DNA from 4 places in the Paenibacillus sp. SRL342 genome. Region 1 is predicted to be linked to each of the others. Evidence: riboswitches for the same ligand, from Rfam matches in the RefSeq annotation. Region 1 holds a riboswitch; each other region holds the start of a gene.
The links. Region 1 has a riboswitch for thiamine pyrophosphate ahead of AC4E8D_RS18225 (thiamine phosphate synthase). Riboswitches for the same ligand answer to the same signal wherever they lie in the genome.
Positions count from the first base shown of each region.

Region 2: it holds a riboswitch for thiamine pyrophosphate, as region 1 does, so the genes downstream of both, thiC (phosphomethylpyrimidine synthase ThiC) here and AC4E8D_RS18225 (thiamine phosphate synthase) in region 1, are expected to answer to the same signal.
Region 3: it holds a riboswitch for thiamine pyrophosphate, as region 1 does, so the genes downstream of both, AC4E8D_RS04620 (ABC transporter ATP-binding protein) here and AC4E8D_RS18225 (thiamine phosphate synthase) in region 1, are expected to answer to the same signal.
Region 4: it holds a riboswitch for thiamine pyrophosphate, as region 1 does, so the genes downstream of both, AC4E8D_RS02395 (ABC transporter substrate-binding protein) here and AC4E8D_RS18225 (thiamine phosphate synthase) in region 1, are expected to answer to the same signal.

Region 1 covers NZ_OZ481790.1:4,160,350-4,168,294, reverse strand. The annotation lists gene AC4E8D_RS18235 (hypothetical protein) at 1-475, shown strand, start outside; gene AC4E8D_RS18230 (ABC-F family ATP-binding cassette domain-containing protein) at 613-2,163, shown strand; TPP riboswitch at 2,240-2,349, shown strand; gene AC4E8D_RS18225 (thiamine phosphate synthase) at 2,574-3,242, shown strand; gene thiO (glycine oxidase ThiO) at 3,259-4,431, shown strand; gene thiS (sulfur carrier protein ThiS) at 4,428-4,631, shown strand; gene AC4E8D_RS18210 (thiazole synthase) at 4,634-5,401, shown strand; gene AC4E8D_RS18205 (ThiF family adenylyltransferase) at 5,398-6,447, shown strand; gene AC4E8D_RS18200 (response regulator transcription factor) at 6,567-7,271, shown strand; gene AC4E8D_RS18195 (C40 family peptidase) at 7,382-7,882, opposite strand.
Region 2 covers NZ_OZ481790.1:777,489-785,433, reverse strand. The annotation lists gene AC4E8D_RS03655 (hypothetical protein) at 1-188, shown strand, start outside; gene thiC (phosphomethylpyrimidine synthase ThiC) at 567-2,351, opposite strand; TPP riboswitch at 2,775-2,888, opposite strand; gene AC4E8D_RS03645 (IclR family transcriptional regulator) at 3,037-3,780, opposite strand; gene AC4E8D_RS03640 (alpha/beta hydrolase) at 4,140-5,165, shown strand; gene AC4E8D_RS03635 (Fe-Mn family superoxide dismutase) at 5,317-6,597, shown strand; gene AC4E8D_RS03630 (hypothetical protein) at 6,745-6,969, opposite strand; gene AC4E8D_RS03625 (lipoate--protein ligase family protein) at 7,040-7,894, opposite strand.
Region 3 covers NZ_OZ481790.1:1,012,386-1,020,330, forward strand. The annotation lists partial or broken gene thiM (hydroxyethylthiazole kinase) at 1-168, opposite strand, end outside; gene AC4E8D_RS04610 (ABC transporter substrate-binding protein) at 362-1,435, opposite strand; gene AC4E8D_RS04615 (ABC transporter permease) at 1,496-2,326, opposite strand; gene AC4E8D_RS04620 (ABC transporter ATP-binding protein) at 2,313-3,080, opposite strand; TPP riboswitch at 3,242-3,344, opposite strand; gene AC4E8D_RS04625 (radical SAM/SPASM domain-containing protein) at 3,560-4,435, shown strand; gene AC4E8D_RS04630 (S-layer homology domain-containing protein) at 4,701-7,535, shown strand; gene AC4E8D_RS04635 (pectate lyase) at 7,877-7,945, shown strand, end outside.
Region 4 covers NZ_OZ481790.1:492,406-500,350, reverse strand. The annotation lists gene AC4E8D_RS02410 (MFS transporter) at 1-478, shown strand, start outside; gene AC4E8D_RS02405 (DUF2798 domain-containing protein) at 850-1,359, opposite strand; gene AC4E8D_RS02400 (phospholipase D-like domain-containing protein) at 1,488-2,777, opposite strand; TPP riboswitch at 3,324-3,436, shown strand; gene AC4E8D_RS02395 (ABC transporter substrate-binding protein) at 3,658-4,698, shown strand; gene AC4E8D_RS02390 (thiamine-binding protein) at 4,961-5,251, shown strand; gene AC4E8D_RS02385 (ABC transporter permease) at 5,251-6,009, shown strand; gene AC4E8D_RS02380 (ABC transporter ATP-binding protein) at 6,047-6,955, shown strand; gene AC4E8D_RS02375 (TatD family hydrolase) at 7,037-7,867, shown strand.

The sequences.
Region 1 (7,945 bases):
GAAATGGATTGAGGGATTTCAAAAAGAACTGGCTTCAACCACACAGATTCCTTTACTTCAGAATACCAGCGTATTTGAGCAAGTTAGACAAAGCCAGATTGTGACTGCTGTGCAGGATGATCTGGCTGATGTGATTAACCGCCATAATGAGTTTGCCAGAAAGAACGGTATTTCCTATACGTTTACGATGCCCCTGATTGCGCAGGAAGATTGGTACAACTCCATTAACGATACAGGGATTATGGCCTTTATCCAAGGTATAGGTGTGGGTGACCAGAAAATCAACAATTACGCAATTGGTGGAGGCAGACTTGTGAAGAAAACGGCCATCGTAGGTGGGGTAGATCCTTTAACGGGTATCAAGTACTACTATCCCTCCACATGTGGTAATGGTTACCGTGCTGAAGAGGTATTCACAGACGCAAGACAAGCAGCTGCACAAGGCTATTTCGAATATAAATGCTCTAATCGGTAGGGAGCCTGTATGACAAAATCATGGAAGAGGTTCCTGAGCTGTTTACATTACTTTCAGAAAAGACGGGACTTGTGCTAGAATAGGGTTTCGGAACAATCACAAAAGTAATGTCTAATAGATAGGAGCTACCTCATCTTATGAGTTTATTGTCAGTAGAGAACGTGAGTCACAATTTTGGAGATCGCACGTTATTTAAAAATGTATCGTTTCGTTTACTTGCCGGAGAGCGCGTAGGACTTGTTGGTGCCAATGGTGTGGGTAAATCCACATTAATGAACATCCTTACCGGTAAATTGCTTAAAGATAGTGGAAAAGTGGAATGGACACCTAAGGTTCGTTATGGATATCTGGATCAGCATACAAAGCTTACGCCAGGCAAAACCATTCGTGACGTTCTTAAGGATGCATTCCTTCCGTTGCTTGAATTGGAAAAAGAAATGATGAATATTACGGACCAGATGGCAGATGCAGATCCAGATAAGTTGGAGCAGTTGCTGGAAGAGATGGGCGATATTCAGGAACAACTGGAACAGGGCGACTTTTATCTGATTGACGTAAAAGTGGAAGAGATGGCCAATGGTCTTGGTTTGTCCGCAATTGGTCTTGATCGAGATGTCGCAGCTCTAAGTGGTGGACAACGTACCAAGGTGCTTCTTGCCAAGCTTCTGCTCGAGAAACCTACAGCACTTTTGCTGGATGAGCCGACCAACTATCTGGACGTAGAGCATATTGAATGGCTGTCACGTTACCTGAAGGACTACCCTCACGCGTTTCTCTTAATCTCCCATGACACGGAATTCATGAATGAAGTCGTAAATGTCATTTATCATTTGGAATTTGCCAAATTAACGAGATATGCAGCGAACTATAACAAGTTCCTTGAGATGGCTGATATGAATAAAGCCCAGCATATTGATGCATACGAGAAGCAGCAAGAGTACATCAAGAAGCAGGAAGATTTCATTCAGCGTAACAAGGCACGTGCTTCAACATCAGGTCGAGCGAAGAGCCGGGAGAAGCAGCTGGACAGAATTGAACGTATTGATCGCCCAGATGAAGCGGCCAAACCAACGTTTAAATTCAAGGATGCCCGTGCGAGCAGCAAAACGGTCTTTGAGGGTATTGATTTTGAAATTGGATATACGTATCCTTTGCTGCCCAAAATGACGATGACAATTGAACGTGGTGAAAAAATTGCCATCGTAGGTTGTAATGGTGTGGGTAAATCGACACTGCTGAAAACTATTCTGGGCAAAATATCTCCACTGAGTGGAAAGACCTTCTTGGGAGATTATCTCGAAACGGCCTATTTTGAACAGGAAGTTCGTGCTGGAAATATCACGCCGATTGAGGATGTTTGGAATGAGTTTTCACATTTGACCCAGAATGAGGTCCGGGGTCATCTCGCACGCTGTGGGTTGAAAAATGAGCACATTACCCGTCCGCTTAACATGCTGAGTGGTGGAGAGCAAGCCAAGGTTCGTTTATGCAAACTCTTGATGCGTGAAAGCAACTGGATTTTATTCGATGAGCCGACAAACCATCTCGATGTCACAGCCAAAGCGGAGTTGCAGCGTGCTTTGCAAGAATTCAAGGGAACGGTGTTACTGGTATCTCATGAACCTGATTTCTACGAGGGTTGGGTCACCAAAACATGGAATGTAGAAGAATGGTCTGAGACAAACTAGGGCGATTCAAGACAATGTTTAACAGAAATGACGGTGACAAAAAAAACCGTCTATGGTAACATAGGCTACAACTTCATATGAACACTAGGGGGGCCGCACGATGCGGCTGAGATGGAAGAATGCGATTCCGGACCCTTTGCACCTGATCTGGATCATACCAGCGTAGGGAAGTGGCGAGCGCGTTTCAGTGAATGACGTGAGCAAACGGCAATTCAAAGGATTTCAACCGTCTGCTTAACGAATTGAAACATGCAGTTGCGTGTATAACGTTATGGCTATAGGGTCTATAGCTTTATTGCACGAAATGAACTGTATGTATCAGTCAGTCATCTGGTTCTATAATAATACGCAGCCACTCCCCTACGGGAGTGGCTTTTTTGTGTTTTCATAGCATTCACGTCTGGAAGGAGATGAACAGTACGGTAATTTCTCATGAACATGTTCAAGAATCATTTGAATTGCATGTTGTATCTACGGGTACAGGGGATCAAGCATCTTTTGTAAAAGCTGCAAAGGACGTTTGGCCTTTGGTGGACTATATTCACATACGAGAAAAACAACTCACATTGCAAGACAAGATCGGTTGGGCTGAAAGTCTGCGTAACGTTGGTGTTCCATCTTGTCGCATCGTTATCAATGGCTCAGAACTGCCACCACAGAATGACATCTATGGCGGTGTACACTGGGGGCAAGATGTGATACGTAACTACAACCCTGCTGTTATAAGCAATGTGCAGCGACTTCGTCTGGGTGTATCTGTTCATTCACTCGATGAGGCAAAAATCGCTGAAGAACGGGGAGCCGATTACCTATTCTTCGGGCATGTCTTCTCAACCAACAGTAAGCCTGATCTTGAACCAAGAGGATTATATGCTCTGGCTGAAGTGTGCTCCGGTGTCTCCATTCCTGTCATGGCGATCGGTGGCATCGAACCGGGAAACATTCACGCTATTCGCTCTGCAGGCGCTCAGGGAGTTGCTGTGATCTCGAATGTCTGGGCGAGCGATTCCCCGGATCAGGCGGCTGCATCGTTAAGGCAGGCTATCGTTGGCGTTGGTACAGAAAGTTTGAGCCGCTAATCAAGGAGATGAGCTGATGAAGAAGATCATTACTGATAGACCGGATAAGGTTCATGCAGAAACGATTATTGTAGGCGGAGGGGTTGTTGGTTGTGCCATTGCATATGAACTTGCTTCCCGTGGACAGGATGTGCTGTTGCTGGAGCGTTCGGCGATTGCAGGAGGCACTTCTTGCGCAGCAGCTGGAATGCTGGCGGCCGACAGTGAGGATTTTGCTCATCCTTTGATGGCTAAGCTTGCCAGGCAGAGTAGACAGTTACTTACCGAGCAACAGATGCTAATGGCTACACTCAGTGAGGTAGAGACTGGTCTGCAACGCCAGGGATTCCTAACTCCTTTTCGTTCATACAGTGAATTAAGTAGTTATAAGGACAATCGGAAGTCTGCGTTGTCTACTTCTGCTGATGAGGTGTGGTGGGATCGTTCCATTGTGCAGCAGGAGGCATCATGGCTTAACAGAGATACGTATGGAGCCTATTACAGACCTTACGAGAGTGAAATTCTCCCACTCCACCTAACGAAGGCATACGCCGAATCCGCTCAAGCAATGGGAGCACGGGTTATGGAGGACATACAGGATATACGTGTGCAAGCAAACGAACACGGTGTGCAGGGAATCACCACATCGATCGGTGAGATGAGATGCAAACATGTCATTATAGCGGCTGGATTACAGAGTGAAGAGTTGATGAGACATGTGAATCTGAGCTTGCCTGTGTGGTCGGTAAAAGGTGAAATAGCCGCCGTTCAGTTCTCAGAAGAACATGCAGGGTACAGACCTGACAGAACGGTGTATGCAGAGGATATCTATATTGTTCCCAAAGCCAATGGCGAAGTTTGGCTCGGGGCAACCAGTCTGCCAGGAAGAGCGGATTTGAACGTTTCTGTACAGGGTGTTCAGAAGCTGCTAACAGCGGCTACCCACTGGGTGCCGGGGATGAAAGAAGCACAATTTATACGAGCGTGGGCAGGCGTAAGACCGGCAACACCCGATGGGCTGCCTTATATAGGTGCTTGCAAGAGTATACCCGGGCTGTTCGCCGCCTTTGGGCATTACCGCAACGGTATCTTGCTTAGTGCGATAACAGGCAGGCTTATCGCGGAGTTGGTCGCTGGCAAAAGCTCAGAAGAACTCGGAATTGAGGCGCTGAGCCCTGAGCGATTGAACAGAAAGGGAGTGGTGCAGTGAATATCATCGTTAATGGTCAACGGATGGAGATTGAAGACAGATTGAATCGTGTGGATAAATTGCTCCAATCTTTTGACCTGCAAGTTAAGACTGTAGTTGTTGAGCTGAACAGGCATATCTTAACGCGTGAACACCATGAGTCAACAACATTAAGAGAAGGCGATCGAATTGAGATTGTACATTTTGTAGGAGGCGGTTGATGATGTTGAACATTGGTAAATATACGTTTGAGTCCAGATTGTTGCTCGGAACAGGCAAGTTTTCGGATCTGGAAGTGCAAAGTCAGGCTGTGGAAGCATCTGAAACGGAAGTTTTAACCTTTGCTGTTCGTCGTCTGAATCTGGAGGAACGCAACCAGAAGCATTTCCTGGATACGTTGGATCTGGACAAATACACTCTTCTTCCGAATACGGCTGGGGCTTCCACTGCGGAAGAGGCGGTGCGAATTGCCGAGCTTGCGCGGGCTTCAGGACTTTGTGATATGATAAAAGTCGAAGTCATAGGAGATGGAATGACGTTACTCCCAGATCCGATTGAAACGTACAATGCTTGCGAAATTTTGCTTGAAAAGGGCTTCACGGTATTGCCTTATATTTCGGATGATGTCATTCTGGCCAAAAGGCTGCAATTGCTTGGCGTACATGCTGTAATGCCTGGCGCTTCTCCCATCGGAGCTGGCAGAGGCATCATCAATCCCTATAACCTTGAGATCATCATTGAGCAGGCCGTTGTACCTGTGATTGTGGATGCAGGGTTGCGCTCCCCAAAAGATGCTGCTTATGCGATGGAACTTGGTGCAGATGGCGTATTGTTAAATACAGCCGTATCCGGATCAGGGGATCCAGTGAGCATGGCTAAAGCGATGCGATTGGGGGTAGAAGCGGGTAGATTGGCATATGAGGCAGGCATGATTCCCGTAAAGCGTTATGCAGCAGCCAGTAGTCCGGTGGAAGGAATGGTTCATACATGACAGATCAAGTAACATCTTTCGAGCAGGCCGATCGTTATTCCAGACAGGAACGGTACGCGCCACTTGGTAAGGAAGGCCAGGCCAGATTAAAGGGCAGCAGAGTTTTAATTGTAGGCGCTGGCGCACTTGGAACAGGAATTGCAGAAACGTTAGTTCGTTCAGGAGTCGGACACTTAACGATTGTGGATCGTGATTATGTGGAGTGGAGTAACCTGCAGCGGCAGCAATTATATGTAGAACAGGACGCGCTTGAGCGGATACCGAAGGCAATGGCGGCGGAAAAACGTTTATCTGCCATTAATTCCACGGTTCATGTGGAAGGGAAAGTGTTGGACGTCAGAGTAGATGAGTTGGAAGAACTCGTTCAGCATACAGACTTGATCATGGATGCAACGGATAACTTTGATACCCGACTACTTATTAATGATATGGCACAGAAGCACGGTATTCCCTGGATTTATGGTGGATGCGTAGGTAGTTATGGTATTACCTATACGTTTATGCCCGGAGATACGCCATGTTTAAATTGTTTGCTGGGTGAAGTCCCTCTGGGTGGAGATACCTGTGATACGTCTGGCATCATACCTCAAGCCGTACAGATGGTAACGGCGAATCAGACCGCAGAAGCGATGAAGTTACTTAGTGGCAATGCAAATGCATTGAGACGTAAGTTATTGTCATTTGACGTGTGGAGGAACGAATACATATCCATCAATGTGGATGGTGCGAAAAAGCAAGACTGTCCTTCCTGCGGTACTTCGGCAACGTATCCATATCTTTCTGCGTCCAATCTGGAGAAAACAGATGTGTTGTGTGGCAGGGATACCGTTCAGATCCGACCTGCAAGGCGCATGAATCTGGATCTTCAACATACAGCGGAACGTCTGGATAGACTTCAAGAAGGAAAAGTGGAATCCAATCCGTTTCTGGTTTCTTTTACAACAGGAGTCCATAGAATGGTTATTTTCCAAGATGGACGTGTCCTCGTACACGGAACAAAAGACACAGCTGAAGCGCGTACGCTCGTCCATCGCTACTTTGGTTAAAGCAAGAAAGAAGCAAAGTCTGTTCCCTTAAGGGAATGGACTTTTTCATTTTACGGCATGCTATCTGTACCAACCATTGCTGCGAGCAGTGGGGATAGAGACAGGCCGGGTGAAAAAGAGTGAAAACAGCCATTTTGCTGATTGGAGCAGGAGAGCAGGTCAGCCTTATTCAGGATGTTTTATGTAGCGAAGGGTATGAGGTGCAACGAATGGAGTGGTCCGAACTAAACCAATCCGTCGAGCCTTCGTTGCTGCATATTAACCTGATCATCCTGGTAGACGAGGAAGAGGGGAATGAACATTGTGGCCAGGATCAGAAATTAGAGTTAAAACAGTGGATAGATAAAGGTCATGTTATACCTCTACTCGTTATCACTTCTAATGCATCTCCTCAGTTCATCGTGGAATGGCTGGATTACGGAGCTAATGACGTGATGGAGGAACCTATCCACTTGACCGTGATGCTTGCCAGAATACGAAATTTATTGCGTGTTTTTGCGAATGCAACACCAGAGGGTGAGGAAGTAATTGTAGTTCATGATCTTAAAGTCAATTTGCGTTCAAGACGGGTAAATCGTGCGGGTGAATACCTGACATTAACGCCAAAAGAATACGAATTGCTGGAATATTTGGCTCTGCATGTGAATGAAGCATGTACCCGGAGTGATATTTTGCGGGAAGTATGGGGATATGAGTATGCGATGGATACCAACGTTGTGGATGTGTATATCAAACATTTGAGGGTTAAGGTAGATAAGGGAAGAAGTGTGAAACTGATTCATACTGTGCGTGGGATCGGTTATATGCTGCATGATAAAAATTAGATTACGAAGTTAGTTCCATGAAACACCAGTTTAGAGTGTGGCAAAAAGAGGGTAAAAATAAAAGACCGGATAGTAACCTCCGGTCCTTACTGATTAGCTATAATGTGATTCTAAAGTACACGACGAGCTTTAACATACGTTCTCTTCCAAGTACCGGAGTTCAGATCAGAAAGGGTTACGCCTGGAGATCCGTACGTATGCAGAATCTTACCATTTCCCGCATAAACGCCTACGTGAGTGACATTGGAGCCGGTAGAACGGCTACCACTGGAGAAGAATACCAGATCTCCGACACGCAGATTAGCTTTAGACACAGCTTTACCTTCTTTGGATTGTTTCACGGAAGTGCGCGGCAAATCTACACCATACTTTTTGAAAATATATTTCATAAAAGAAGAACAGTCAAAAACCTTGGTTGTTGAAGTTGAAGCACCAAATTTATATGGAGTTCCAGTGAATTTTTTGCCATAGTTAACAATTTGTTGACCTTTGGATACAGAAGCAGTTGCTGCCTGTGCAACAGGTGCGTTAGTCATTAGTACAGCTCCAAAACCTAGTGTAGCGCACAACCCGACGGTTACGGCCTTTTGGACAAAGATGTTTGTTTTCATGTTAGTTAGTACCTCCAAAATTCGTTTTCGTTAAGTTGCTAGAGCGAGTATAACAGCTTTGTA
Region 2 (7,945 bases), 3.4 Mb from region 1:
TCGAAGCGGTACGTGAAGGATTACAGCAGATTGCTGAGCAGTATCCGGGTAAAGCGGTAGTGGCAGCCCAACTCTCTATGGCTCCCGCAGCTGCACAGGTTACAATAGATCGCCGTATTCCGATCCATAGTCCGCTGGCATTGCTTGCGGCGTATTTGGAGGAGAATTTGGGTGTGGCTCGAGAGTAGTAGCGGATTTGGTGAAGTAACAGGTTGTATCTGAACTCTGCAACTATGAACTCACTTACTTAGTAACACCACAAATTAACGAGGTGAACTAATATGCGTTTCCTCTATATTGTTTTACTGTTTATAGTAGGTTTCTCCTGTTCCGCATCTCTATACGGAGGAGCACCAAAACTCGGTGACGCTCTTTTATTCGTTATCGCAGGAATTCTGTATAAAATATGGACCACACACAGTCACAAAGCTAATTCTGATAAAGGCTGAGTACGGTTAAGAATACATACATGACATAACACTAAAAAAAGCCGTTCTTCTCTGCAATGACAGAGAGAAACGGCTTTATCTCTATTTCAGACTGCCCAGCTTGCGCTGTATCAGCGCCTAGGAACGTGTCCGATATTCCTCGGCCTTTTCCTGCATCCCGGCAGCTACAGCCTCATTCTCGGACAATCCTTTATCCGCGGCAAAGGCCCGAATGTCCTGCGTGATGCGCATGCTACAGAACTTCGGTCCGCACATCGAGCAGAAATGAGCTTCTTTGGCTCCTTCTGCTGGCAGTGTCTCATCATGGTAGGACAGCGCACGTTCAGGGTCCAGTGACAGGTTAAACTGGTCACGCCAGCGGAACTCGAAACGTGCCTTGGACAATGCGTCATCGCGGCGCTGAGCACGCGGATGGCCTTTAGCCAGATCGGCGGCATGAGCTGCGATCTTGTAGGCGATGACCCCTTCCCGCACATCATCCTTGTTGGGCAGGCCCAAATGTTCTTTTGGCGTAACATAACAGAGCATGGACGTGCCAAACCAGCCAATCATGGCCGCACCAATGGCGGATGTGATGTGATCGTAACCCGGGGCAATGTCGGTCGTCAGCGGCCCCAGCGTATAGAACGGTGCTTCTTTACAGATCTCCATCTGCAAGTCCACATTCTCCTTGATCTTATGCATCGGCACATGCCCTGGACCTTCGATCATCACCTGCACATCATGCTTCCACGCGATCTGCGTCAGTTCCCCAAGCGTAGCCAGTTCCGCCATCTGAGCTTCGTCATTGGCATCGTAGATACTGCCTGGACGGAGTCCATCTCCCAGCGAAAACGCTACATCATACCTTTTCATAATCTCGCAGATTTCTTCAAAATGAGTGTACAAAAAATTCTCCTGATGATGCGCAAGGCACCATGCTACCATAATGGACCCACCGCGAGACACAATGCCTGTCATCCGCTTGGCCGTCATCGGGATATATCGCAACAGTACACCTGCATGAATCGTAAAGTAGTCCACGCCCTGCTCTGCCTGCTCAATGAGTGTGTCACGGTACAACTCCCAGGTCAGCGCTTCCGCTTCGCCATTCACCTTCTCCAGCGCCTGATACAGCGGTACCGTACCAATCGGCACAGGTGAATTGCGGATAATCCATTCCCGGGTGGTATGAATGTTTTTGCCTGTGGACAGATCCATTACGGTATCCGATCCCCAGCGTACCGCCCAGGTCATCTTCTCGACCTCTTCCTCGATGGAAGAAGATACAGCAGAGTTGCCAATGTTGGCATTGATCTTCACATGAAAATGACGACCGATCAACATCGGCTCACTCTCCGGGTGATTGATGTTAGACGGCAGGATGGCCCGTCCACTCGCCAGCTCCTGCCGTACAAATTCCGGCTCCACGCCTTCACGAATGGCGGCGAATTCCATCTCTGCCGTAATGACTCCCTGTCTCGCGTAGTGCATCTGAGTCACACAGCGCTCTGGCTGTGCCCGCAAGGGTTTGCCACGTAATCCGGGATACTCTTCGGCGCCGGCTCTCTTCCCTCCGGGCTTCAGTCCGTTATCCTCCGGTTTAACCGTACGGCCCTGATAAGCTTCGACATCGCCACGCTCTGTGATCCAACGGGTGCGCAGGGATGGCAGACCTGCACGGATATCCGCATGAAATGCGGGATCGGTCATGGGGCCGCTCGTATCGTAGACACGCAGCGGTTCGTTATGCTCCACCCCTTGGGGAGTATTCGTGTCATGAAGGGCTATCTCACGCTCCGGTACAGCAATGTCCGGCCGTGAGCCCTGAATGTAGACTTTGCGGCTGCCCGGAAAGGGCTGAACCCGTCCGGCCGCGCTTGTTTCCTTTTCCACCTGCTGACCGTTATGTTCCTGTTCCATCGCTTGTTGTCCCGTTTGATTTCCTGCACTCATGTCGCTTGTCTCCTCCTCATTGTTCGTTCGCTTGGTTTTGGGTTGGCATCATCATTAGCTCACTTACGTACCTGTCCCAAATCATGCGCAATGCAGAGAAGAAAAGAGCGATCCTACTCCAGACCAGGGGAGACAGTTTTCATGTACAGTTAACAACAGACGGAGGCTGCCACAGATCATGGATCTATGGTGCATTCTCTATTCATCCAAGCCCACTTTCGCAGGTTATTGAAAAAGAGGCCCATAGAATCCGCGCTATATCGCCTGTTCACTGTATATAAAAAAGCCGGTCCCCGAAGGAACCGACTTTTAATGTCCATCACCAATAATGCACCTTTATGCGGCTCCTTAACGGAGCCCTACAAGGGTCACATCATGTGGTGGTTGTGGTCATATCGCCGATTACTTCCCTACGCTGGTATGATCCAGATCAGGTGCAAAGGGTCCGGAATCTCATGCGATTCCGTCTCAGTCCGGACAGTTCGGACTCCCCCAGTAACGTTAACAAGTTGCGGCATACACATGCCGCAGTTCATATTCAATGATGCTGGCCCCGCTGGGCCGTCCATAACAGAGTAGCGCAACCGGAACATAAAAACAACCTTTATATTCCAGAACACCAACTCAATTGGAGAAAAACCTTACCTCAACATCAGGATAACATGAGCCCCATCTGCGTAGCAGCTTCCTTTAGCACAGGTGCGTATTCATGCAATGTCTCCTGTGAGAGTCGGCTGACAGGCCCTGAGACCGAGAGTGCGGCTGCAATATTGCCTCTGCGATCCATAATCGGTACCGATACCGCGGCAGCTCCCGGCTCACGTTCCTCATAACTCGTCGCATATCCGTTATCCCGAATGTCTACCATTTGCGCCAAATACACCGCTGGATCGATAAATACCGGCCATTCAGGACCATTCATCAATTCTTCACGATCCTCGTCCGTGGCAAACGCCATCAGGACTTTGCTGGAAGCGCCCACAGACAGCGGCAGTCTAACACCAACGGGAGCAACTCGGCGAATCGCCTGATCACTTTGCACAGCCTGAATCCGAATCCGTTCACTGCCATCACGCAGGTACAGACTCACGGTCTCCCCCAATCGATCCCTCAGTCGCTCCATCGCAGGCAGCAGCAGAATAGCGGGATCATCACTGCGGGACATATGAGCTGACAGCTCCCAGATTCGGATGCCAAGTCGGTACTTCTCTGTTGCTGCATCGCGGATCACGAACCCTCGATCCTCCAGCGTAGCCATCAAACGGTGCACTGTACTTTTGTGCAGGCCGATCTGGCTGGCAATTTCGGTGAGTCCCAGATCACTGCGTGTGGTAAAACATAATAATATATCCAGCGCCCGTTCCACAGCCCGGACGGTTAACTTGCGATCTTCCATGGCATAATGCCCTCCTCATGTTTCATCACATGAAACTTGGTTACATAAATTATATGAGAAACGGTCTCATCTGTAAACCAAAAAGAGCCAAAATCGAAATAGGCCAACGTGCAAATTTTTCCTTTTTATAAGACTTAATCCCCTGTAATTTACACACTAAGGTAATGTTACCCATATATCTTAAGAACTATATAACAATTGCGTAACAAATGCCCTCAATCAATTGACTTTGACTATATTGGAACATACGATAAAGATATATTACATTAAGATATCGCTCTGAAGCAGGCTCTGAAATCGACGCAATTCTCTTTACATGTCGTTGTTATCTTCAACTGAACTTCAAAGGAGGGGCATTCATGTATCCAACATCCCAGAGCGAAGCCCCGCTGCAAACAAAAGTGTCCGATCTGCCCTCTTCCCTATCACCGAGGCTGATTCGGTTCAAACATATTATCGTAGCGTTGCTGCTCTCCGTTGTATTTTTTCTACTGTTTTGTTTTATTGCACTGCATGGTTACATCGCATGGGTATTATCCAATCCTACTGTAGCGCCGGTCTTCTCCAATCCAATGCAGGCCAAGAACATGAAGTACGAAGACATCACGTTCCCGGCAGCAGATGACAGCCGGACGATGCAGGGATGGTATATACCTGCTGACAATGCTGCAAGCAAAACAATTATTTTCAGTCACGGCTATGGTGCCAATCGTGAAGAAACATGGGTACCCATGTATGACCTGGCACACTATGCCCATCAACTTGGGTTCAACGTGGTCATGTTCGATTATGGCTTCGCCTCACAGGTGAACAAAGCTGTAGCCACAGGTGGCAAAGCTGAGTCACAGCAATTGCTGGGTGCCATCCAGTTCGCCAAGCAGCGAGGTGCGCAGGAACTGGTTGTCTGGGGTTTCTCCATGGGTGCCGGTACGGCGCTTCAAACCGGACTGATTACCCAGGAAGTGGATGCGATGATTCTGGACAGTACGTTCCTGCTTGAGCCGGATACGCTGTACCACAACATTCATAACCAGATCGATCTCCCGCGTCAGCCTACACTCGAGATCATGAATCTGTTATTCCCTGTTCTGAATGGTACCGGATTACAACAGATTCCATACCAGGAAGTGAAAAAGGAAGATTATCCGTTCCCGATTTTCTTCATCCATGGCACAGAGGACGAGAAGGCGCCTTATCCAATTGCGGAGCAACTCGCCGCCAACCAGACCAATCCGTACTCCGATGAATGGATTGTCCAGGACGCGCATCATGAGTTGATCTTCCGGGAGCATCCGAAGGAATATCTACGCCGTGTCTCAACTTTCCTGAGTCATGTAACGAAAACAAGCAGTGACGATGTACAGAACACGAATAGTGGAGAATAACCAAATTTCAATCATCCGAATTTTTCCAGAGCCCTCAGGGGCTCTTTTTTTTTTGCCCTCATAGGACAACAGGCTCGCGGAATATACTCTTGGGACGCATGAACAGACGGTCTGCATGCAATGAATTTCATCTGAAGGAGGTTCAATATAGATGAACTGGTATGGATATGGTCACCTGCTGCCTCTGCGGACATTGGAGGAAATCCGTTTCTGGAAAGAGCAGGAGAAAGAACATACACTCGTCATTCGTGCCCTGGTTCCTGATCTGGAGCCCCCATACGTCAAGCTACTGGAGGAATGGGAGGTTACCTTTGCAAACAGTGAGCGAGTAGCCAATCAGCTTTTAAAACAACTATTGCCTGGAACCCATCCGCCTGCTCCCTACATCGTTCGTTGTATCGATCAACTTGTGTTGGCAGCTCGACAGCAATCGAGAGAGTTCATCAAACAGCTGTATGTTCTTCTGGAACAAAGTGCTGCTGTGCAAGCTGTTCCGCTTGTCAAAGTACTTATTCTGCATTTTATCCGCGAATCGGAGTATTTTCTGGGCGTATTGGATACGCTTGGCCAACCTGGTATCTTGCGTGAAACGGATTCGGAGCCATCACTTTTTCTGGAAAATGCGCTGCATACGTCAGGGCCAGGAAGCATCCATCGCCAAGCTTCAGAAGCTCCAACTTCTCCGGAGGGGAATGTAAATGCACCTGCCGCTTCAGCTCAGATCCAATCCGCAACCGTTCAACCGCTTTCTACCGGAACAACACAAGCCACACCCAGCTCTACAGCACCTCCTGTAAAAGAAAAGCCGGTTCCCATTGGAGGACACACACTGCCTCCCCTTCCCTATGCGTACAATGCGCTGGAGCCACATATTGATGAGCTGACGATGCGTATCCATCATGACAAACACCATCAATCTTATGTGGACGGACTAAATGTAGCAGAGAAGAAGCTGGCGGAATCGCGAAAAAAGAATAACTTTGAACTCATCAAACATTGGGAACGTGAACTCGCCTTCAACGGGGCAGGCCACTACCTGCATACGATCTTCTGGACAATTATGAACCCTGCTGGCGGCGGTAAACCTTCCGGTATGCTGGCGGAGCAGATCAAGCGGGATTTCGGAAGTTATGAAGCGTTTAAGAATCAATTCACGGAAGCCGCGAACAAGGTGGAAGGCAGTGGCTGGGCGATGCTTGTCTGGAGCCCGAGAGCACATCGTTTGGAGATTTTGCAGGCGGAAAAACACCAGAACCTGTCCCAGTCCGATATCGTACCGCTCCTGCCACTGGATGTGTGGGAACATGCCTACTATCTGAAACATCAAAACGAACGCAAAAAGTATATCGAGGATTGGTGGAATGTGGTCTACTGGCCCGCTGTTGCCGAGCGTTACGAAACAGCACGCAAGTTGTTGTGGCCGCCTTATTAAACTTGGAGTCAGATGGATTAGAGAAAAAAGAGATATCTCCAGCCGAATGACTGAACGATATCTCTTTTTGGTGTAAACAAAAAGCAAGCCTCTTGTAAAAAGAGACTTGCTTGTATTTTGAGAGACTTCCTATTTCTAAATGTTCACTTAAGAAGCACAGCCCTCGCACGCCACATAGTTGTCGCCAACCTGTTTGCTAATGGAGATCAGATCGCCCAGCTTGATATCAGACTCATCTGTAAACTCCAGATCGGCTATACGTGCAACGATCAGTGCAGCAGCCTCTTCCTTGCTTGTTGCCATTTGGCTGAACTCGGATTTTTCGCCTGTTGATACAACCTCATATAAATACGTATATCTCAATGTGTCCATCCTAACACTCTCCTTCCGAAATCACATCATATCATCTCTATTAACCAATTCCAAGCCCTAGTAAAAAGTGTTAATCGTAGCGCAGCTTCATCTGCTCAGCTGTCAGGCGTACTTCTTCAGAGCCAACGCTAAGCACCCTGCTGGTCTCCGCCTGCGGATAGCGATCGCGCAGTGTCCGAACCAAAGCCGCAGTATATGCCGCAGCTGAAGGTACACCTGCCAATTCTTTCAGACTTGCCATCGTGCCAGGCTGAACATCGGGATATCCTTCACTCGCCCCACCTGCTGCATCCTGATAGAATTGTCGCACATCTGCTGCCAATTGATCACCCTGACCGTCCACGATGATAAAAGCCGTAATGATATATGCCTTTGCCTGCCTGCGCTGGGCAATACCACAGAATTTCAGCCCACTTACACTGACATCATAATCTCCCGGGCAAAAAGCACCATGAACCTCGCCTGTCTGCGCCTGATTCGACCACGGCGTTAGCGACTCGGCAATAATCGAAGCCATCTCCCGGAAATCATCATGAATATTGATGGCATGTCCGGGATTAGGCAGAATCAATGACACATTAACTACCCCTGGATTCAAGGGTACTGCCGCTCCACCGGAAGGCCGAACACAGACCGCTGTCCCTTGGCTTCTTATCCGTTCCATCGCTTCTACAGCCTGTGGCAACCTGCGGTCACGCAGACCCGCTACAAAGGCATCTGGGTGCCTCCATATATGTGCAACAGGCAGATGCCCTGCCCCAACCCGCCTGCACATAACTTCTTCCCAAGCAAAAGCTTCGAGTACACTACTACCTTGTCGCATGAGTGGTGTCTCCCAGATTTGCAGACGCAATGTAGCCTGTTGATCTGCCTGTAGTCCCTTTTCCGGCTGAACCGGTTGATCTGAATGGGAAGGTACACTCATCGTTCCATTACCTCCGGCTTAACGAATTCATATGTATTCAGTATACAGGAA
Region 3 (7,945 bases), 3.1 Mb from region 1:
TGACATCTTGGCGACATCAGCGACCTCTTCATGAGCATAGGCCATAAAAGGGGACGCACCGAGTGCAAGCAGACCATTGGCTGTGAAGGGAGCCACGACAAGGTTGGTGATATTGTGTACCAGCGGATTTTGCGTACGAACACGTTCCAGATAAGACATATAATTTCCTCCTTGTTTTGTATGCTTTCCTGAATCCTTTGACCAAAAAGCTGTAAACGGTTGTTTATTCGGATATAGCGTATCTCAGATTCGTTAGGACTCGCTCCATGCTCTATTCCAGAGATATTAAGGCGCATATAGCTTTGCTTTCTTCCCCTTTGCGTTCAGTCACTTTTCCTTCATTCACCTTGCACTCCTTTATTTACTCTCCTTGCAGATTAATAAAAGCATCCTCGGCTTTCACCGATTCAGGAATCAAATCCTTTTCAACGAGCCATGCACGTACATTCTCCCACGACTCCGTTTCCTGCCGTCCAAACGGTTGACCTTCCTCATTCATAAGTGGCATTAAAATAGCCAGGCTTTTGGTTTCGATCTCCGGGTCAAGCGGAGACGTTTCATTCTCATGAGCGAGCAGAATATTCAAGGCTTCTTCTGGATGCTCCGTTACATATTTTTGTCCTTCCTGGATCGCTTTGACGAACCGGGTAAGCTGATCTTTTTTCGCTTCAATGCCAGCCTCACTCGCAGTCAGGACCAATTCATAATAATCAGGCACACCATAATCGACGGGGTTAATCGATTTCATGGCATGTCCTTCTTTCTCCAAAATCAATTGTTCATGGTTAATAAAACCACCCATAATTGCATCGGCCTGTCCGGAAGCCAGCGAAGGAATCAGATCGAACCCAACGTCAACCAGATTCATGTTGTCGGGATTGCCACCATCGTGGCTGATCATCGTACGAACCATCGCTTCATACAGCGGAATCGAAGAATAACCGACAGTTTTTCCTTCAAGATCTTTGGGTGAGCTCACGTTGCCATTTGCTTCGGTTAACAGATGTACAAGTGGATGCCGAACAACAGCAGCAATGGATCGTACAGGAATGTTCTCGCCACGCGCGAGCAAAATTTGGGGCTGGTAGCTTAGAGCCAGATCAATTTTCCCGGCAGCAACAAGTTTGAGTGAATCATTGGTATCCGCAGGCATCTGAATTTCGACATCCAGACCCTGGTCTGCGAAGTACCCTTTTTCCTGAGCCACATAGATGAAGGAGTGTACTGCATTCGGGTACCAGTCGAGCATGATGGACAGTTTATCTTTGGCGTCTGATGCTGGTTCGGTTGCAGACTTGTCTGTTTGTTGTGCATGGGTTGCAGAATCTGTTGTTGGTGCGTTTTTGCCGGTATTTGTGGTGCTGCATCCGCTAACAAACAGCAAAAGGCTAATGAGCATGATGGGAAGCAGGGAGTATATACCTTTGTTATTCATAAATGAAGTTCCTCAATTCATCGTTTTGATTTGTATTTACATCTAATTCCTGTCTAAGTATTATCCAACTTTTCTTTTGCCTCCATGTCCATGCCGCCGTATGCTAAACCGTTTCTCTAGCCAGGCAATCAGTACAAACAAAACGATCCCCAGCAGGGATAACAGCACAATAGATGCAAACATCGCATCCGTGTTCATGTTGCTGGACATACGACGGCTGAAGTATCCGAGACCTTTGCTGCCACCAAGCCATTCCCCAATCGTTGCACCAACCACGCAGTACACCACAGACATCTTTAGCCCCGAGAAAAAAGAGGGAAGTGCCAGCGGAACCTGGAGTTTGCAGAAAATATCCCACTTGCTGGCGCCCATGGTGAGCAGCAGTTCACGCTGCTCCGGATCGCCTTGGCGGAGTCCATCGTAGGTACTGACCACAATGGGGAAGAATGCGATTAAGAACACCACCGCGACTTTGCTCCACAACGTGTAACCAAACCACAAGATAAATACGGGAGACAAGGCAATCAGCGGAATGGTCTGACTGATCACGATGAAGGGATACAAGGCCTTTTCAATCGACCGGTTCATATGCATGCCTGTTGCCAGCGTAATTCCAGTCACTATGGACAAGACAAAACCAACAACAACCTCCATAAAGGTAGCAGGCAGATGGATGGTCAACAGCAGACGACGATGCTCAACCAGTGAACCTATGATGGCTGTGGGTGCAGGAATGATGAAAGAGGGCACCCATCCCATACGCACAATCACTTCCCAGACCGCCAGTAATAAGAACATGAGAACAATAAACAAACCATATTGGGAAAACGACCTCGAGAGCCACTTAAAACACCACGTCCAGACGCTAACCTCAGCTCTATCGCTTTGCATGTAATTGTTCCTCCAGTTGTTGTCTCATCTGCACGAGAGCCGGTTGGTAGATCATGTCCGAATGCCTTGGGCGTGGTAAAGGAACCATCATCTCCCGCAACTGCTGACCTTGCCCTCCTGGAGTTAACAGAATGATACGGTCACTTAACAGCAGGGCTTCCTCAATGTCATGTGTAATAAACAGTACGGTTTGGCCAAAGCCCTCCCACAGCTCCAGCAACCAGCGATGCATTTCTCGTTTGGTTAAGGCGTCGAGTGCACCGAAGGGTTCATCCAGCAACATGAGCTGCCCGCCTGTAAGCAAGGTACGAAGCAATGCCACCCGCTGCCGCATGCCGCCGGATAACTCATCTGGATAGGCCTGTTCATAACCCGACAGGCCGAACCTTGCCAACCCAGCTAGAATGTTGGCCCGTAACTTGTCCTTGTCCTGTCGGCCTGGTGCCAACTCGGCAGGCAGCATGCAGTTCTCCATGACGGTTCGCCAGGATAACAGCAGATCTTTCTGCGGCATATAAGCGACTCGTCCGAGCCGTTGTCCTTGCGGTACATCAGCTATATCGATGGTGCCAACGGTTGGCTCATGCAAGCCTGCGAGTAGCTTGAAGAGCGTGCTTTTACCTGATCCGCTGGAGCCGATGAGCGAGACAAATTCTCCTTGTTGAACCTGAAGCGACACATTGGAGAGCACGGGGGAATCCTTTTTTTCGGGAAAAGCAAAGCTTATGTTGTGAATGGTTACATGGTTATTCATCTGATCCTCACCCCCTTGATGTCAGACTGCTGGAATAACAACCACATCTTGCACTCTGCCAAAAGAAACAAAAAAGACCCACCCATTTCCGGAGAAATGAGTGGGTCTGTAAGTTAGATCCGCAGTTTATCTTCACATATACATGATAAAATTCCGCTTACTAAAAGGCCGCTCCACTTCCCTCCGCTGGTATGATCCAGATCAGGTTCAAAGGGTCCGAATAGTCATATTCGTCTCAGCCGTAAGGCTCCCCTAGTGCAAAAGTTCAAGATATGCAGTTATGTGTTCAGCATATATCACTCGAACATGAACTGTAAAGAGGCAGCTTGATGGAATTCTTGAGATGAATTTGGAGTCAGACCTGAACAACTGAACAATTTACCTTGGCTCATGAACCCGATATAATAGGGATGGCGCATATTGGCCGGATCACAAATGCAGGTGGGATTGCTCCCTCCGAAGCAGAATGGGGACCCGAGTTGAAAACGTTCAAAAAAGTATATATTGAGATCACAAGTATCTGCAATCTGGCATGCAGCTTCTGTCCGCAGACACAACGTGCCAAAGGATTCATTGACCCTGAAGTCTTCAACAATATACTGGAACAAGTTAAACCACACACCAATCATATTTATCTACATGTCAAAGGCGAACCCTTGTTGCATCCCAAAATAGATCTGCTGCTTGATTCCGCACATGAGAAGGGACTCAAGGTGAACATTACAACGAATGGTACGCTGCTGCCCAAGACTCAGCATAAATTGCTTGGCAAACCGGCGCTGCGACAGATGAACTTCTCTCTGCACAGCTTCGATGGGCATGAAGGTTCAACTGACCGTGACGGATACCTGAGCAACATTCTGTCTTTTGTACACGAAGCGGTGAAGCACAATGTCATCATCTCATTCCGGCTGTGGAATCTGACGCAGGATAACTTCACGAATGCTCAGATGAATCGAAATCGGGAGACCCTTGAAGTGCTGGAACGTGAGTTCAATCTGGACTTCCGCATTGAGGAGAAAGTGGTTCCAGGCAGCGGGGTCAAAATTGCCCCAAATGTATACCTGAATCAAGACCATGAGTTCCAGTGGCCAAGCCTGGATGCACCTGAAGATGACGGCAAAGGCTTCTGCCATGCATTACGTGGTCAGGCAGCTGTGCTTGTCGATGGAACGGTGGTTCCATGCTGTCTTGATGGTGAGGGTGTCATTAACCTTGGTAATGTGCACGAGAAGTCATTCTCGGAGATTATTGAGGGTGAGCGAGCGAACAATCTGGTATATGGCTTCTCCAAACGTGAAGCTGTGGAAGAGTTGTGTCGAAAGTGCGGTTATCGTCAGAGATTCGGAGCCTAGAATATATAAATTTACTTCAAAATGAACCTACCGAAAATATTTGTTTCGGTAGGTTCATTTTGTCTTTATTGCGAAATCATGTAGATAATAAGAATTGAAATCAATTCAGGATAACAACTTTTTTGTAAAATCATAGTCTATTAATCTTGTTTTTATGAATATGCATGGTATTATTATCCTATTGATTAGGAGGTGTATTAGTTCTAAAGATTCATATATTAGTGGATTTACCTACCAGAAGCCAACTGAGGAGTGTGTTTTAGTTTTGAATTCAAAATGGAAAAAGTTTAATCACAAACTATCGTTAATGCTTTCTACGTCGCTGATTGTTTCTATGTTATCTATCAATTTATCTGTATCGGCAGAAGTGGCTACATCTAAAACTTCTTTTACTGACATTGATAATTCGTATGCCAAAACGGAAATAACCAAATTAGTAGAACAAGGAATACTCACAGGATTTACTGATGGGACATTTAAACCTTCCGATTCGGTAACACGAGCCCAATTAGCAAAAATTATGGTCGGAGCGCTTAATTTAAAGCCGGATAATGTGGGAGCAAGTCAATTCACAGATGTAAAGGAAGATCAATGGTATACCGGATATGTAGGTGCACTTGTCAAATCTGGAATTGCTCAAGGTACCTCCAAAGATAGTTTTTCACCTAATAAAAATGTGACAAGAGAAGAGTTGGCTGTATTTTTTGTTAGAGCCTTTGGTTGGGATCATCAAAATGTAACGAGTCAAACATCCAAGCCTCAACTCTCAGATTTGGATCAAGTATCTAACTGGGCGAAAGATTCTGTGTCACTTGCCTATCAATCTGGTTTTATCAAAGGTTTAGTTCAAAAAGATGGAACAGTAAAATTTAATCCATCGGGCATAGCAGATCGACAGGCGCTAGCGAGACTTGCATATGAGTTTGTGATAAATAAGTCTACATATGATAGTTACATGACTCCTGCCAAGACAGAGATTGATACTGAAGATTCAAATGAAGCAAAACCTGAAACAGCAAAACCTTCTGAAGGTAACAGTAAGGGAAATAGCGGTAGCAGCTCCGGAGATAAAGGGAACGGAAGTAACAATGGTGGAAATAGTGGAGGCGGGGAACAAGCCCCTAGTAATAATCTCTCTGCTCCAGGTACATATACTCTTGGTAATGTAACTGGAAATGTAACTATTAGTTCCCAAGGTGTCGTTCTAAAAAACACCAAAGTAAATGGTAAGCTGAAGATACTTGAGTCCGTAGGAAATGGTGACGTGACTCTTGATAATGTTAGTGTCACGGGAACTACTGAGATTCAAGGCGGAGGACCAAATAGTATTCATGCAGTGGACTCGGTTCTTGCAACAGTGATTGTTGACAAAGCGGATGGCAGTATTCGTTTGGTCCTGGAAGGTGGAAGTGATGTTCAGCAGATTGAGATTAGATCTGGTGCAATCGTACAGAATGTCTCCACGGGTGATGTTGGACCGATTGAAATAGCAGAGTCGATTCCCCATAATTCTTCGGTAGTGCTCAGTGGAAGCTTCGACTCTGTAATGGTTCATGCAGAGCAAGTTTCAGTGGAATTTGGAGGTAACTCCACCATTGGTAATCTCGAAGTGTTCCAAGATGCATTGAACACCGTGTTTAAAATTAACCATGGTGCTGTAGTGAATCGCGCTATATTAAATGCAATTGTACAATTTTCTGGAGCTGGAACGTTATCCTCGGCTCTGGTCAATGCAGAAGGCATCGATTTCAGTCAACTTAGTCAACTCCCAACTATTGAGGCAGATCCTACAGTTACTAGTGTAGTTTACGCTCCTCAAGTAACAGAGTTGTCGGCAATTGATTCGACCCGTCAAATCGTATTCACGGGGATCGCTTCCCCAGCGAAGAAAGATATCACTTCCTTTGCAAGATGGGATGTTGAGAATAGCGCTATTGCCATTGTTGACTCAGGAAAGATTCAAGCTAAAAGCAACGGTACGACAGTGGTAAAAGCCAAATACGGAAACTTCGAAATCAATGTTCCAGTAACCGTTGCAGTCTATAACGAAGGAACAGTCTATCCGACACTCAAAGGGATTCAAGTTACAAATGGAAGTGCAAAGTTGAATTTTTCTGAGGGTTTGGATGTTTCTGAACTGACTGCAAATGATTTCATAGTTCGTGCCTATTTTGATGGGGCAGAACAACAATTGAATAACTTGCAGTACCGCAATGGCGAATTTACTTTTGATGCTATTGATAGCTATGGAGCTACACTGTACATCACTGTGGAGTCAGATGTTAATAAAACACATTTTGCAGGAAGCCAAAGTGGTGCAATCAAACTTACAGGATTCGGTGGCCACATCAAGGATGTAGCTGGAGCACCGGTTGCAGGCTTAAGTATTTCGTTTAGAAAAGGTTTGGATAACAAAACAGGTGAAATCGTTGGATCTGTAACAACGGATACTTATGGAGATTATTATATTAATCTTCCCCCAGGCATCTACACAGGTGAACTTGGAGGTGGAGATACAAAATATATTACAACTTATCTCATTGGTGTCTCAGCAGTAAATGTGGAAAATAAACGTGAGAATCAAACTGCTATAGAAATACCTACACAAGATGAAACTCGCTTCGTACTAACTTGGGGTAAAGACCCAGTGGATCTGGATTCACACCTAGTAGGACCTGCAGGTGATGAGGGAATGTTCCATACGTTCTACTCTGATAAACAATATTATAATAATGGCGAACTTATGGTCGATTTGGACTTGGATGATGTAACTTCTTATGGACCTGAAACGACAACCATTCGTCACTTACTTCCTGGAACGTATACATTCTATGTTCATCATTTTTCTGGATCAAGCACAATTAAGAAATCTGGTGCAAAAATTGATGTTTTCCATGGTGCTGTAGCTACTCCAAGTGCAACGTATACTGTAGCAGATGCCAGTGGTAATGAAATATACTGGGTCGTTCTCAGAATGATCGTTTCTGAAGATGGCGTGGTTACTTATGAAACAGTAAATGAATTTACCAATGTTGACCCACTGACTTTACTTCAACCATCGGATGAAATTAACGAAGATGAATTGGAACCTCTAGAATAAATAGAGGATTTAGATTAGTTTTAAATGTATCATGTAGAAACCCTGTCTTAAAAAGACTAAGGGTTTCTTTTTTTCGTGTCTAAATCTTTTGGTGGCTTAAATAGAGCATATTCGAAGTTGATATCGGTACATAACAAGTAGATACGATACCGCTAAGCATGTTGAAACATCATGCTCTATGCTGGAAAATACAAACATGATCTAATGATTATTCTAGTTACCTTCCTTATTTGGTAGGATTAGGTTGTGGGTCGGACAGAGGTGCACCTCTGACGATCTTCCAGTACAAGCTCAGGCTTGTACAATACCAAATAACGAGAGAATAAGGGAGGAATAAAGTTATGAAAAAAATGTTGACGTTGTTACTGTCCGCTGGTTTGGTTGCTTCTATATTTGGTGCCGTTCCGGCT
Region 4 (7,945 bases), 3.6 Mb from region 1:
GAAAATGAACATGAAGGAAGCCGGAGCAGCGCTTAGTGTCACCTGTTTCTGGATTGCCATGTCTGTGGGACGACTCTTCGCCGGATATATCGCAGAGAAATTCCAATACCGCGTCTATGTCCTGTATAGTTGTCTCGCATCTGTTCTCTTGTTAATGGTATTTCCATTTACAAACCAAATCTGGTCTGCATTTCTCATCATCTTGCTGCTTGGGCTTGCGATGTCAGGCATTTTCTCCATTGCCCTTGTCTTCGCCAGTAAACTGCTTCCCGGAACAGAAGAATCCACACCCAGTATTTTGATTGCCTCAGGTGGAGTTGGCGGTGCCATTCTGCCTTTGACTACGGGATGGAGTCTTGATCATCTGGCGGTTAATCAGTCTGCATGGATGCTTGCCATTTTTGCAGTTGGCCTGCTTGTCATTAGCTTAATCACGTATCAATGGCAGAACAAACATATAGCGAATTCTGCGACTTAACAGTTATGTGTCGATCCAGTCCTGAGGATTAGAAATACCTATTAAAGAAATCGAAATGTCTACTGTCATAACTTGACGGTGGGCATTTTTTTGTAGCTTTACTTTGTTCTAACAAATCTAACACACGTTATTATAGATAATTATCTCAAATTCAAGGTCTCGTTGCAGTTTTTTAGCATAATAACGCCGCTGAGATTCGTTAGATTTTTCGTTCCCTAAAAACTGGCCTAATAAGATGTTCTCGATTCGTTAGCGCTGTAATTGTGGTGGAAGGTAGCCTATCTTTGCCTCTGATCACCTTAAATCAAGGGAAAGAATTCGCTCTATTCATTTGCACAAGATTGCCCAGGAAATACTTATGGCCAACCGAATCAAACACTTTTGTTAACGACAGGCACTACAGGGCCATTGCCTTTGATGAATTTACCGAATACATATCGGACGAGGGGTCCCAAAATGATCAATTGATATGGCAGCGCCAGGCTGAAGTTACGAGCAATGGTATGGAGATACGTACGGAATACGGATGACCCACTTAATTGATCAGCGAGATATGCTGAAACCATCCCATACAAGGACATGATCAGAACCATGCCAATCACCATAAAAAATGACATGGCTAGCACACCCAGAATTTTGTTGGACTTGTCAAAGGGCAAGGAAAAAGCAATCTTTCTCGCCACAGGGCCAACAATGAAAGACTCCACCAGAAACGCGATGACAAAACATAATATGAATTGAAGCAGTATCTCAAGCGGGGACATCTTACCGAGTAACCCACTGTGCCATAAATTGAATGTCATCATGACGACAACCATTCCTGTACACATCATTAATCCGAAAATAATTTGTTCCTTCTTGCTTGTTGGCAATTCTCTCATCCTCTCTGTTTACCTTCGTAATTATAGAGATGAGGAAACCCTCCACATAAGTGAACATTCTGTGAACAGTTGTGATTTTTCCAAATTAAAATTTGTAAAAGTAGCTATATCTATTAGCTGGTTCTTCTCTACAACAGAAATCTCCAGAGAAAAGACAGTTTGGATAAAGCTGTGATTGCCATTCGTTTGAAAACAGGGCCTTTCTGATTCGTAGATTCTGCTGGATACTCACCATTATTCACACGTGTACTATGTGCACGTTTGATATCCATAGCTTCTGTTAGTTCGTTGGCGAATGCAGAACCAGAAATGACCACAGCAGATTCGGTATTTAGAAAGGCGGATCTGGGATCAAGGTTATACGAACCAACCATGCTGAGGTAATCATCCATGACAAATGATTTGCCGTGTATGGAATAAGGGCCTTGGTATTCATAAATGGCCAGATTGGTATCAAGCAACCGTTTCTTAGAGCTTAAGTATCCCGCGAAAGCCAAAGGGTTAGGGGTCTGCTGGATTGAATTGGTTACCATGACCCATTCTGCTTTTGGATTCATCGACAGATGTACGGCTTTCTTCATTTTCTTGGTAGGAATGGCATATGGCGTCTGAAGGTACACCTTCGACTTTGCTTGATTGGCGAAATGAACAAATGCTCTCCACATGATCGGGTCTTTATACAGCCTTTGGATTGGATTGTGAATGAAAGCGACGTGGTCGGAACGAAGAGCCTCTTGAGCCCATTCCTTCGGCAACACTTTAACAAAAGGATCGCTCTGAGCCCGAGCTTTTTTATATAACTGAGCCAGCCGAGCCAGCTCTTTTAACCCCTTTGCATGATGTTGACGTTTGGCATGTTTTTCTGGTTTGGTGAATGGATGTTCCCATAACAGATCTATATATTTTTTCATTTCAACAACTGTGCTGTTCGTATTATGGTTTGGATTGTAAACAAGGACATCCCGATCGAATACATAGTCTTTTTTGGGTTGCAATGCCATGTATCTATCACCAATATTTTGGCCGCCAATGATGCCATATGTGTTGTCGACAAGAAAGATCTTGTCATGCAGACGGTTATGCCATGTCCATGGCATAACTATGTTGAGTGGTTCATAATACCTTAACTCCACATTGGGGTGAGCTGCAATGGCATTAGGAATATCACGCAATTCTCCGCGCATGTTGTGAAAAATCCCGTCTAAAATGATTCGAACATGAACACCCCGATCAGCTGCATCGAATAAAGCAGCAAAAAAGAGTTGAGATGTTTTTCCTTTTTGGATGGAGTAATAAGCCAGGTCGATGCTTGTTTTTGCCTCTCGAATGGTCTGGATTCTCACCTGACCGGATTGAAAGCCGTCCTCCAAGAGCAGTACGCGATCTGTCGTACTTCCTGCGGTTAACAATTTTTGCATATCCGTATTTTCAATAGTAGATGGAGACGGAACCAAAAATAAAAGGTAAGCTGTGAAAAAAACGTAGACACAATAGGACAGAATAATTGCGAATATGGTTTTAAGGATCATTCAGTACGCCCCCATTTTTATGTAAAAAGTAATTATTTGTATAGCAGTACTATCTCCTTTTGTATCTAAATTATGTTGTTTAAATGAAGCAAGCGTCTCCGGTCAAGGTCAATCGATCAAGAGCTGATCACTGAAATAGGGAAAGCAGCCCTGATGCGACGAGATATCAAACATCGGATTTGATCCAAGTTTTTGTTGAAAACCTTCCAGATCCTCAGCACTGAGGCTATGGCCCACTATCCGATGCTTTTGCACTCAGCCAGATTTCCTTATATGATTCGCCACGATAATTATTGAAAATAACACATCTAAACAGGCTGATATACATATGTATAACGGCCTGTTTGATAAGTTCATACGTGTCCCCATCCAGTTCCTGACTGGACACGTTCCACCCGCTGGCCTATAATTACACCTAGTAATGCCCGTAACTTCATAGTTTCCCAGGGGAGTCGGAATTGGCCGGCTGAGAGTGTATCCCACCAAGATACTAACCCTTAGACCTGATCTGGATCATGCCAGCGTAGGAATCGGAGTATATCGAAATGGCACAGCCCTATGGCTGAACGCCACCTCTCTAACGCCTGCACGCGTCCCGGAATACGGGGCGCTTTTTTAATGTTCTTTTATATAGCCAGAGAGCTAAAAAAAGTGACGTTATCCAGATCTCAACTGGTATAAATCTGTCGATTTATGCAAGATGATTGGATATGAAGCCAAGGAGTACCCCGTGCCAATCGGCCGGACATACCGAAGGAGAGAACCACAAATGAAATGGCGTAAAACGATGGGATTGTTGCTCTTATGCGTGCTTATGGTGACTGTAGCCGCATGTGGTGGCAAAGAAGCTGCCCCAGCTGGGCAGAACGGCAACACAAATACGGAAAGCAGCAACGAAGGTGACACTGCCGCCCTGAAAGATATTAAAGTGGTGCTCGACTGGACACCAAATACGAATCATACCGGCCTGTATGCAGCTGTAGATCAAGGTTTTTACAAGGCCGAAGGCTTGAACGTGGAGATTGTACAACCAGGTGCCGGTGGCGCAGATACGATGGTTGCCTCCAATGAAGTACCGTTTGGCGTAAGTTATCAGGAGAGTGTAACTCAAGCCCGCACACAGGGTGTTCCTCTCGTCTCCATTGCAGCAGTTATTCAGCATAATACATCCGGGTTCGCCGCTCCGGCGAATCGGAATATCAAATCACCGAAAGATTTTGAGGGTAAAACCTATGGCGGTTGGGGTTCCCCTGTGGAAGAAGCCGTGATGCAATCCATTATGGAAGGCGACGGAGCCGATGTATCGAAAGTGAAAAACATTAACATGGGTGACGCTGACTTTTTCACCGCAGTGAAACGGGACATTGATTTTGCGTGGATTTTCTACGCCTGGACAGGCATTGAAGCCGAACTGCGCGGGGAACCGATCAACATGTTATATGTGAAGGATTATTCAGAAGCATTGGATTACTACACGCCTGTCCTCGTAACCAACGAGCAAACGATCCAAAACGACCCTGAGTTGGTGAAAGCATTCCTGAAAGCCACCTCCGAAGGGTATCAATACGCAATTGATCATCCCGAAGACGCAGCCAACATTCTGATCAAGGCTGTACCGGATCTGGATAAGGAATTGGTGCTGGCAAGCCAGAAATGGCTTAGTCCAAAGTACACAGATGACGCCCCGCGCTGGGGAGAACAAAAACAGGAAGTGTGGCAAAACTACACTGACTGGATGTTTAGCAAAAAACTGCTGGATGAACAGATCGATGTGAGCAAGGCATATACAAACGAGTTTTTACCCCAATAAAATTTCTCATATAAAACGAACTTAATATTTACACGAGGACGGAGAGGACAGAAATAACGTGAAAAAGCGAAGCGGTCGCCTAAAAGCTTTCTGAAAGAAAGCTTCATCGGAAGCATACGCTATCACCGGATTTTCCCTTTAGAGAAAGGGAATCAAAAAAATCTGGGGATAACAGCGATTGGAAGGTTATTCTGTCATCGAAGTGGTAAGTGTAACAGTCATTAGTTCATTTTATATATCACGAAAGGAGCCGTGATCTCTCATGGCAAGCACATTACTTAGCATTCAGGTTATTCCCAAAACGCCAAATGGCGAGAACTCTTATCCTTACGTAGATCGCGCCATTGAAGTTATTCAGCAATCCGGCCTGAAATATCAGGTGAACGCACTCGACACCACGATGGAGGGGGAACTGGAGGAACTGCTGGAGGTTGTCCGCAAGATGCACGAGGTACTCGTGGAGGCTGGCAGCCCAAGCATCATCTCCCAGATCAAAATCGCCCATAGCCCTACTGGCTTCAGCATGGATACCCTGACGGAGAAGTATCGCTAATGCATGCCTATTTCAAAAGTGTATGGCCGCCCATTGTGGCGGTTATTCTCTTTATAGCGATATGGCAGGGAGCCGTCTCCCTCTTCCATATTGAGAAATGGATGCTGCCTGCACCGTCCGATATCGCCCGCGAAGCAGCAACTCAGGCCGAACGGCTTGGCATGCACGCTTCCGCAACCATTCAGTTAACGCTTATCGGATTCGCCGCTGGCACGGCGGTCGGATTGCTGATTGCGATGGTGCTGCATTTGGTCCCTTTTCTCAAGTCAGCCCTGTATCCTTTACTTATTCTTAGTCAAAATATCCCGACCATCGCGCTCGCACCGCTCCTGTTAATCTGGTTCGGATTCGGGCTGCTGCCCAAGCTGATTACGATCATCCTGGTCTGTTTCTTCCCCGTTGCGGTGGCGGCTATGGACGGCTTGACCCGTACTGACGCGGCCATGATGAACTATATGCGCATGGCTGGTGCGAAACGTCATCATATCTTCTGGAAGCTGGAGCTCCCCCATGCGCTGCCATCCGTGTTCTCCGGTGTCAAAATCGCCGCTACCTATAGCGTGATGGGTGCCATCATTGCCGAATGGATTGGTGCAGACAAGGGTATTGGTTATTATATGATGCTGCAAAAGTCGGCTTATCGTACGGACCGCTTATTCGTGGCGATCATGATTATTGTCGCGCTCAGCTTGCTGCTCTTCCTGTTCATTGCCCTGCTGGAGAGGCTGCTCGTGCGCTGGCGGCCACAGAAGCGGTAGTAAAGCATGTAATCTGTATATAGGAAGTGATGACCATATGAATCGACAACAGGATGAACAAGTCCAGCCTGGACGAGGAGCAAGTGTAATAGAGCCAACGCACGGTGAAAAGTTTAACTCGGCTACGCCTGATCGACCTGCCAACACGACTCCTGCTCCGGTTCCACCTGCACTGGACGTTGTTAATGTTCATGCATCATTCCGTGAACGGCGCAGCAAGCTACCGGTTCTGAACGGCCTGTCCCTGACTGTGGAGCAAGGCGAGTTTGTTGCTATCGTTGGACCTTCTGGCTGTGGCAAAAGCACTCTGTTCCATATCATCGGCGGTCTGCTGAAGCCACAGGAAGGCCAAGTGCTTATGAACGGTCAGAATGTAACGGGACAGCGTGGCAAGATAAGTTATATGCCCCAACAGCCCGCCCTTTTCCCTTGGCGTACCATTGAAGATAATGTACTGCTTGCTGGAGAAGTAGCTTCAAGCGCTCCCCCTCGGAACGAAGCACTTGCAGAAGCTCGTAAGTGGTTAAGCAGCGTGGGTCTTGCCGGGTTCGAGCAAGCCTATCCTCATATGCTGTCGGGCGGAATGCAGCAGCGTGCGGCATTTTTGCGCGCCCTGCTCAGTCCGCAGGAACTCATGCTGCTGGACGAACCTTTCAGCGCGCTGGATGCACTGACACGCAGCGACATGCAGCGCTGGCTGCTCGATATCTGGGAACAGAACCGCCGCTCGGTGCTGTTCATCACCCATAATATCGAAGAAGCATTGCTGCTAGCGGATCGGGTCTATGTATTATCCAACCGACCTGCAACGGTGTTGCACGAGGTACATGTTCCTTTTGATCGCCCAAGACGAGAAGAAATTACGGAGGAATCCGCTTTTCTGGAGCGTAAACGGCAGATTGCACAGTGGATGCGAGAAGAACAGCAGAAAGCCCGCCTATCATAATAGCGCGGGTTTTTAAGTTATTATTTTCCTTTAATGGGTGATCCACTACAAGAAATTCTGCGTAACATAGTTAGAATATAAATGACCACAAGGAGGAATTCCCTCGTGCATTCTCAAGCTTTTGCACCATTAATTGATGCTCATATTCACTTCGATCAGTATACCCCTGACGAACAACGCGAGATGCTGCTATCTTTCCCGTCTCAACAAGTCGAGGCAGTCATCGCCGTGTCCATGAATCTCGCTTCTTCCCAGGCCAATCTGGAGCTTGCAAAACAACATCCACGTAACATCTATCCAGCCTTCGGTTTCCATCCAGAACAGGAACTGCCGTCCGTTGTAGAAATGGACCTGTTCTTCCAATGGATCGAGAAGCATATTGGACAAGCTACAGCCATAGGAGAAGTCGGCCTCCCCTATTACAACCGTCAGGAAGCGGAGCAGGCAGGGCAGCGCTTCGATCAGAGCGGGTATATCGAGTTGCTTGAACGTTTCATCCAGCTCGCCAAAAAGCACAACAAACCACTTGTCCTTCATGCGGTATACGAAGATGCGGATATCGTCTGTGATTTGCTGGAGCAAAATCAGTTCCGACGCGCCCATTTCCACTGGTTCAAGGGTTCTCGCGAAACCATAAGGCGTATGGCTGATAATGGCTATTTCATCTCTTTCACGCCAGATATTCATTACGAAGAAGAGATTCGTGAACTCGCCCGGCAATATCCATCGGAACAAGTCATGGCCGAGACCGACGGACCTTGGCCCTTCGAAGGACCATTTCAGGGACGAATGACACACCCTGCCATGACCAGACAGGTCATCCAGGCATGGAGTGAGATCACCGGCATGGGAACCGAGCGGGCCGCCCGGCTCTTTTATCAGAACACAAAGCGTTTCTATGGCTTAACTTGAGTACAATCAGGTAACAGCAAGTACTATCGCTTGTCCTGCCAGCACAACACAAAGAAGCCAGTCGGCTTCGCCCCGACT